DNA from 3 places in the Bacillus sp. M5A3_1b genome. Region 3 is predicted to be linked to each of the others. Evidence: riboswitches for the same ligand, from Rfam matches in the RefSeq annotation. Region 3 holds a riboswitch; each other region holds the start of a gene.
What was found. Region 3 has a riboswitch for thiamine pyrophosphate ahead of ACLBWW_RS25155 (MTH1187 family thiamine-binding protein). Riboswitches for the same ligand answer to the same signal wherever they lie in the genome.
Positions count from the first base shown of each region.

Region 1: linked by a shared signal. The riboswitch ahead of tenA (thiaminase II) and the one ahead of ACLBWW_RS25155 (MTH1187 family thiamine-binding protein) in region 3 are both predicted to bind thiamine pyrophosphate.
Region 2: linked by a shared signal. The riboswitch ahead of ACLBWW_RS05700 (energy-coupled thiamine transporter ThiT) and the one ahead of ACLBWW_RS25155 (MTH1187 family thiamine-binding protein) in region 3 are both predicted to bind thiamine pyrophosphate.

Region 1 covers NZ_JBKEZY010000007.1:289,796-292,067, forward strand. Annotated here, with positions in the region: gene ACLBWW_RS21210 (ABC transporter ATP-binding protein) at 1-485, opposite strand, end outside; gene tenA (thiaminase II) at 454-1,149, opposite strand; TPP riboswitch at 1,232-1,334, opposite strand; TPP riboswitch at 1,395-1,506, opposite strand; gene ACLBWW_RS21220 (SH3 domain-containing protein) at 1,776-2,272, shown strand, end outside.
Region 2 covers NZ_JBKEZY010000001.1:1,066,275-1,068,546, reverse strand. Annotated here, with positions in the region: gene ACLBWW_RS05705 (sensor histidine kinase) at 1-471, shown strand, start outside; gene ACLBWW_RS05700 (energy-coupled thiamine transporter ThiT) at 677-1,351, opposite strand; TPP riboswitch at 1,437-1,538, opposite strand; gene ACLBWW_RS05695 (FeoA family protein) at 1,733-1,960, shown strand; gene feoB (ferrous iron transport protein B) at 1,957-2,272, shown strand, end outside.
Region 3 covers NZ_JBKEZY010000012.1:104,351-106,622, forward strand. Annotated here, with positions in the region: gene ACLBWW_RS25150 (methyl-accepting chemotaxis protein) at 1-1,108, shown strand, start outside; TPP riboswitch at 1,170-1,271, shown strand; gene ACLBWW_RS25155 (MTH1187 family thiamine-binding protein) at 1,372-1,692, shown strand; gene ACLBWW_RS25160 (ABC transporter permease) at 1,664-2,272, shown strand, end outside.

The DNA of each region.
Region 1 (2,272 bases), on a different contig from region 3:
GCGTCCAACGCGCTAAACGGTTCATCTAACAACAATATCTCCCCGCCTGTTAATAAAGTTCGAATAAAAGATACGCGTTGTCTCATACCACCAGATAAATCTTTCGGATATTTTGTCTCATACCCTTGTAAGCCAAATTTATGTAACAGTTCCTTTGCCTTTATTTGTGCTTCTTTCTTCTGTACACCTTGGCACTCTAGCGGTAGGGCAGCATTCTCAATAATCGTTCTCCATGGCAGGAGCATATCTTTTTGGGGCATATACCCTACAGGATGGCTCTTTATTTCTGTCAGCTCTATCTGTCCCGTACTTGCTTCTTCTAAACCTGTAATAAGGCGAAATAGAGTACTTTTGCCGCATCCACTCGGTCCAATAATACTTACAAACTCTTTATCTTGTATAGAAGCATTTAATTCATTGATGATTGGTTTCTCATCATAATGAAAAGAAACATTATGAAACTGTAGTATGTTCTTGCTCCTCAAATCCCCACATCTCCTTACGATAGGACATATCCCAGAATAAATATTCAAATCGACTGGAATATAGGAATATCTCCTCTAATCGATCTAGCTCTTTGTCAGACTTTCCAACTGCCATTTCATTTAATAAATCTATTAACCAAATACAAAGGCTACCGTATTCTTCTGAACTATATCCTTGAATCCACTCACCAAAGAACTCATGATCTCTTGCTCCAGGAATATCGTTTAAACGCTTTCCAATTTCCCAGTAACTCCACATACATGGAAGAAGTGCTGCTATTAATTCCGCAAGTGTGCCATTTTGAGATACAGACATCATGTAATTTGTATAGGCTAAATTTTTAGCAGATGGTTTTGCAGATTCTATCTCCTCTATAGAAATACCAAGTCTTTTTGCATATTGTTTATGGATCGTCATTTCTCCATTTAATATGCCATCAATTTGTTCAGCAAATTTCCCCATTACTTGTGGATTCGTTGCTTTTACAACACCAATCGCATATAGCTTTGCATAATCTAACAAATATAAATAATCTTGAATAATATAATACTGAAACTTATCTTTTTCTAATGTGCCATCTCCCATACCTACTACAAACGGATGATTATGACTCATCTCCCAAACTGGTTGTACAGTTTCTAATAATCTATCGCAAAATTTCATTTCGCTATCCCCTTTCAATTTATATATCTAAATAAAAAACCACTTCTAAATAAGAAGTGGTTACAGCAAATAAAATTATAATTTATTCGTTGTTCCACTTCCCTTCGCTAGTATTACCTAGATCAGGTCTGTAAGGGTTAAGGATTATTCCTCTCTCAGCACAACAAGCACCCCTAGTGGTTTCAATATGAAATTTTCAAACAAAAAAGCCCCGTTTCTATACGCAAAGAAACGGGGACTCATTATTAGTGTCCGAATTGCTTCCCTACGCTAGCATAATCTAGATCAGGTAATGAAAAGGATCAAAGGCTTACGGCCTACTCTCAGCTGGCAACACCAGCTCTCCTAGCAAACTATGAAATTAACACTGTCAGTATAACATCGTAATAAGACATCATCAACTGTTTTAATTTTCCCAATTGTCAACGAAATAACAAAACTATATAATACTTATATTCTATGTTAGAAATTATTATCCTAATTAATTGGATAAAAAGGAATTATTATCCTCGAAAAATTTATTTTTATATTGATTTCATATTACATTTATGTGAATACACCCACTATATTATATCTTTATACTATAATAAAATTACAACTATACAACTAGAGGAGGTCTCTATTATATGAATATGAAAGCTACTGCTTTAACAGCAACTACTGTCGCAATTGCCTCTTTACTTCCTTCTATGGGAGAAACAAATGTACAAACAGCCAACGCTGAACAATTATCTAATGTGAAAACTGGATATGTCAAAGTCGATCAAGTAGCCTTACATACAAAAGATAACGCAAATAGCTCTTCAATTGATACAATTCGCTTTAATACGAAAGTGAACATACTTGAAACAACTAATGGCTGGTATAAAGTATCTGTTAATAATAAAGTAGGTTACGTACAAAAAGATGCTATTCTACTAAAAAACAAACTTCAATCTAATAATCAGTACATCGTTAATGCCAATGCATTAAACGTTCGTTCTGAACCTAATTTAGAATCTTCAATTTTAGATGTATTACCAAATGGGAAATTCGTTACCATTCAAGAAGAACAAGGCGAGTGGTATAAAATTTTACATAATGGCAAAACAGGTTACGTACAAAAAGCATTCGTATCTAATGG
Region 2 (2,272 bases), on a different contig from region 3:
GGCACATATAAAATGAAAATGGATTCATTTTATATCGATACAGTAATGGAAGATATATGTGAACACCTTTCTGTAGAAATAGAGAAAAAAGAACTTCGTGTTCATAAAAATATAGGTCCATTTGAAGTAGTCGCAAATCAAGGACGGATTGAACAAGTGATCGTGAACTTCATTACGAATGCCATACGTTATACACCAAATAAAGAAGATATTATCATTTCTACAATAGATGAGAAGGATCGTATAAAAGTGTGTATTGAAAATAAAGGCACTCACATTGAAGAAGAGCAATTAGATAAAATTTGGGATCGTTTTTATCGCGTGGATGCAGCTCGCCAGCGTTCACAAGGTGGAACTGGGCTTGGTCTAGCTATTTCTAAAAATATTTTAGAATTACACGAAGCTGAATATGGGGCAGAAAATACAAAAGATGGTGTATTATTTTACTTCTATTTACCGAAAAAAGCGTAGACAATGTAATCTACGCTTTTTTAATTTATTTTCATATTATCTTTACCTAATCTTTATTTTTAAGCGATATAATCTGGTTAGAAAATGAGGTTATGTAAGGAGTCGATGAACCGTGCATAGCAATTGGCTAAGTATAATGGTATTTATTTTCTTTTGTGTATTTATTGTATTTTTAATTGATATTACGATATGAAAAAAAGAGCGCTCATGAAGCGCTCTTTTTCTTCGAATTCAGTTGATAAGCATTGATGCTTTTGAATAAACGTGGTGAAGTGATAAATAAAAAGATAAGTAAAACGGTACATAGAATATAGGAACCAATCATTGTGCTACCGTTAAATATTAAAGAATATAGAACTGCTGATTGGCCTTTCGGTGCATATTGTCCCCAGAAAATAATACCGGCAATAAAGTGACAGAAGTAGCGAGCAAAGCTACCAACAAATGTGGCAACAATAATGTAACCAATAACTTTCTTTCCTTCGTTTTGTTTTTGTGAAGGTTTGTCTTTACGGCTACTTAAATTGGATTGTTCTAAGCTATTTACATTGGATGTTAAAAGTGCTTTTTGAATTGGTCGATAGAATAAACCAGCAAATCCAATGAATGCGAAAGCAACGAAGTATTCAATTAGTACTTGAATTGGTGTGACGATAATGGCATCGCCTACGACAATTTGTAATAATCCCCAAATTAAGCCTCCTAAGAAAGCCATTTTGAAGCCCCAGCGATATGCGATAATAAAAATAGGAATCATAGCGAATGAGATGGAACCACCTGTTGCTGATATTTTGATTGAAAGTGGTAAAATGTCGATGACCAGGGCGAAGGCTGCAAGAATTGCAGATTCGATCATCGCTTGTAAATTGGTGTTACGCATGTTGTCTCCCCCTAAATCCAAGTTGTACAAAAAAGAATAGATATCATAGGAGGATACGAAATACGTAAATAAAAAGAGGTATGTATTTCGGACGTTTGCACAATCCCTGCGTTAGCATTAACTAACAGGTTCGAAGGGTCGGAACGAAGTGTTCCCTCTCAGCGGCATGGCTCCCCCAGTGATAACGAGATTCTTTATTTGCTATTGTTTATTGTAAGCGAAATGGATGAGAATGGCAAACGAATACAGTATGACAATGATTGAAATAGAATTGTAGCGAAATATTAATAAATGTGAAGCAAAAGGGTATAGTACAAGAGAAATAGAGTGTGCTATAATTTTTTTGAAAATAATTATCATTCTCTTCTGAGGGGGAAGGTTATGAGCTTAGTAGATATTAAAATCGGTGAGAAAGTGTTAGTAAAAAGCGTTCAGTCTTTAGATCATTTACTAAAGAGAAGATTGGCTGCTTTCGGTCTTTCTGAAGGAAGTGAACTTCGCATGAAGCAGAAAGCGATGTTCAAAGGTCCTTGTACATTGGAGTGTCGTGGACAGTTAATTAGTATTCGTCATTGTGACGCGAAAATGATAAAGGTGGAATTAGCGTGAATAAGGTAGCTTTGCTAGGGAATCCGAATACAGGGAAGACATCATTATTTAATGCACTTACTGGTTCTTATGAATACGTAGGAAACTGGAGCGGTGTAACAGTAGAAAAGAAGGTTGGTAAATTAAAAGATAAGCAAGGGACATTAATTGATTTACCAGGTGTTTATGATTTGAATCCAGTTTCGCGTGATGAAGGTGTCGTTACAAATTTTCTACTAACAGACGAATTTCATCATATGTTAAATATAGTGGATTCTTCGCAATTCGAGAGAAATATGCATTTAACGTTGCAATTACTTGAGTTTGGAAAGC
Region 3 (2,272 bases):
TTTAATTGCAACTTTTATTCAATTCTTAATTGTGCGTAACGCACTTGCTCCATTGCGAGATTTACGTGAAGGATTGCGCAAAGTCGGTGAAGGTGATTTAAGTATTAAATTAGAGGAAAGACCAGATGATATTGGTATTATTAATGCGTATTTTAATAATACCATCGAGAAGTTTAAAGGAATTATAGATAAAGTGAAGCAGACAGCAGAACAGGTTTCCTCATCTTCACAAGAATTGTCAGTGAGTACGAAAGAGAATAGCATGGCAGTTAAAGAAATCGTAAGTTCTATGGTTGAGTTAAGAGCTGGAGCTCGGTTACAAGAAACTGCAGCACCACAGTATTTAGGCGCTGTATATGAAATGGAAGATAAGATGGAAGAGATAACGAATGCTGCAGAACAAATAGCGAAAGAGTCTGAAGGTACAAAGTATCATTCAGTAAAAGGAAATGGTGTTATTGAGCAGGCGATTAATCAAATGAACATAATACAAAATGCAGTACAAGATTTATCTTCTATCATCCATTCTTTGGAAACAAGATCAAAAGAAATTAGTGATATTGTAAATGTAATTACAGGTATTTCAAATCAAACTAATTCCCTAGCTTTAAATGCTTCTATTGAAGCTTCACGTGCTGAGGCAACCGGAAAGGGATTTGCTGTTGTTGCTGATGAAGTGCGTAAATTAGCAGAGCAGACGGAAGCATCAGCAAAAGATATAGCGAAATTAATAGGGGAAACACAAGTTGAAACGGAAGAAGCTGTTGTTTCAATGCAAAAAGCTTCAAAAGAAGTAGAATCTGGAATAAAACTTGTTGAAAGTAGTGGTGCTTTCTTTGAAAAAATTTCAAAATCAGCACAATCTGTTACAAATCAAGTTAGAGTTGTTTCTAGCAATTCAAGTGATATATTGCAAAATAGCCAAAATATTGTTCGTGTTGTAAATGAACTATCACTTATTGCAAATACGTATGCAAATAGTAGTAATAATATTGAAGAAAGTATGAAAGAGCAGGAAATGTCTGTACAAGATATTGCTGAATTAGCTAGTTCTTTAAGCTGGCTTTCACAGGAGTTACAAGAGTTAATAGGGGAATTCAAAAGTTAAATGAAATGATTATACGTGCTTTTGTTTGTTCAATAAAATAAATCATGCTACAATGAAAACGAATTAAGGACCGGGGAGCCAATTGGCTGAGAGGATGTAAACAAACATCGACCCTCAACCTGATCTGGATAATGCCAGCGTAGGGAGTTACTTAAAGTGATGTAGCATATGTTATTCTATAATAACTTGCATACAAGGCTTTCCTACGCAGTAGGAAAGCCTTTTCTTGTTTTAATATTTCATTTTATAAGGGGGATTTTACTATGTCACAACAAGTTACAATTTCATTTTCAGTAGTACCACAAGCGAAGAACAAAGATGTGTATTCTGTTGTTGATAAAGCAATTGAAGTTGTACAACAATCGGGAGTTCGTTATGAAGTAGGGGCAATGGAAACAACGCTGGAAGGAGAATTAGATGTACTTCTTGATATCATTAAACGTGCGCAACAAGCTTGTGTGGATGCTGGAGCAGAAGAAGTGATTACTTCTATTAAAATCCATTATCGTCCAAGTACTGGTGTAACGATAGATGAAAAGGTTTGGAAGTACCGTGATGAATATGCAAAACCAGAAGCAATCTAAAACAATTACAACAATTTGGCTTATCCTTCTCATAGCGATATGGGAAGGATCTGTTTCATTATTTAAAATTGAACCGTGGATTTTACCGAAGCCTTCTGCCATTGTTCAAGAATTAATTGGAATGAAAGATTTACTATTACCGAATACGATGCAAACGTTACAAGAGGTTCTAATTGGACTGTTTTTTGCGATTTTAATTGGGACAAGTATTGCAATTATTATGGATGTTATCCCTTTATTTCGTATTTTAATAAATCCGTTGCTTGTTATTTCGCAAACGATTCCAATCGTTGTACTTGCACCGTTATTTATTATTTGGTTTGGATATGGAATGCTACCGAAAGTAATGGTAGTAATACTCGTTTGTTTCTTCCCGATTGCGCTTAGCATTTTAGAAGGTTTTCAAACGGTAGATAAAAATATGTTGAAGTTGTTGCAAACGATGAAGGCAACGAAATGGCAAGTTTACCAGAAAGTAAAGTTTCCAGCAGTGTTGCCATACTTTTTCTCAGGTTTAAAAATTGCAGTTACATATAGCGTAATGGGAGCAATTATTGGGGAATGGCTCGGTGCAAGTGAA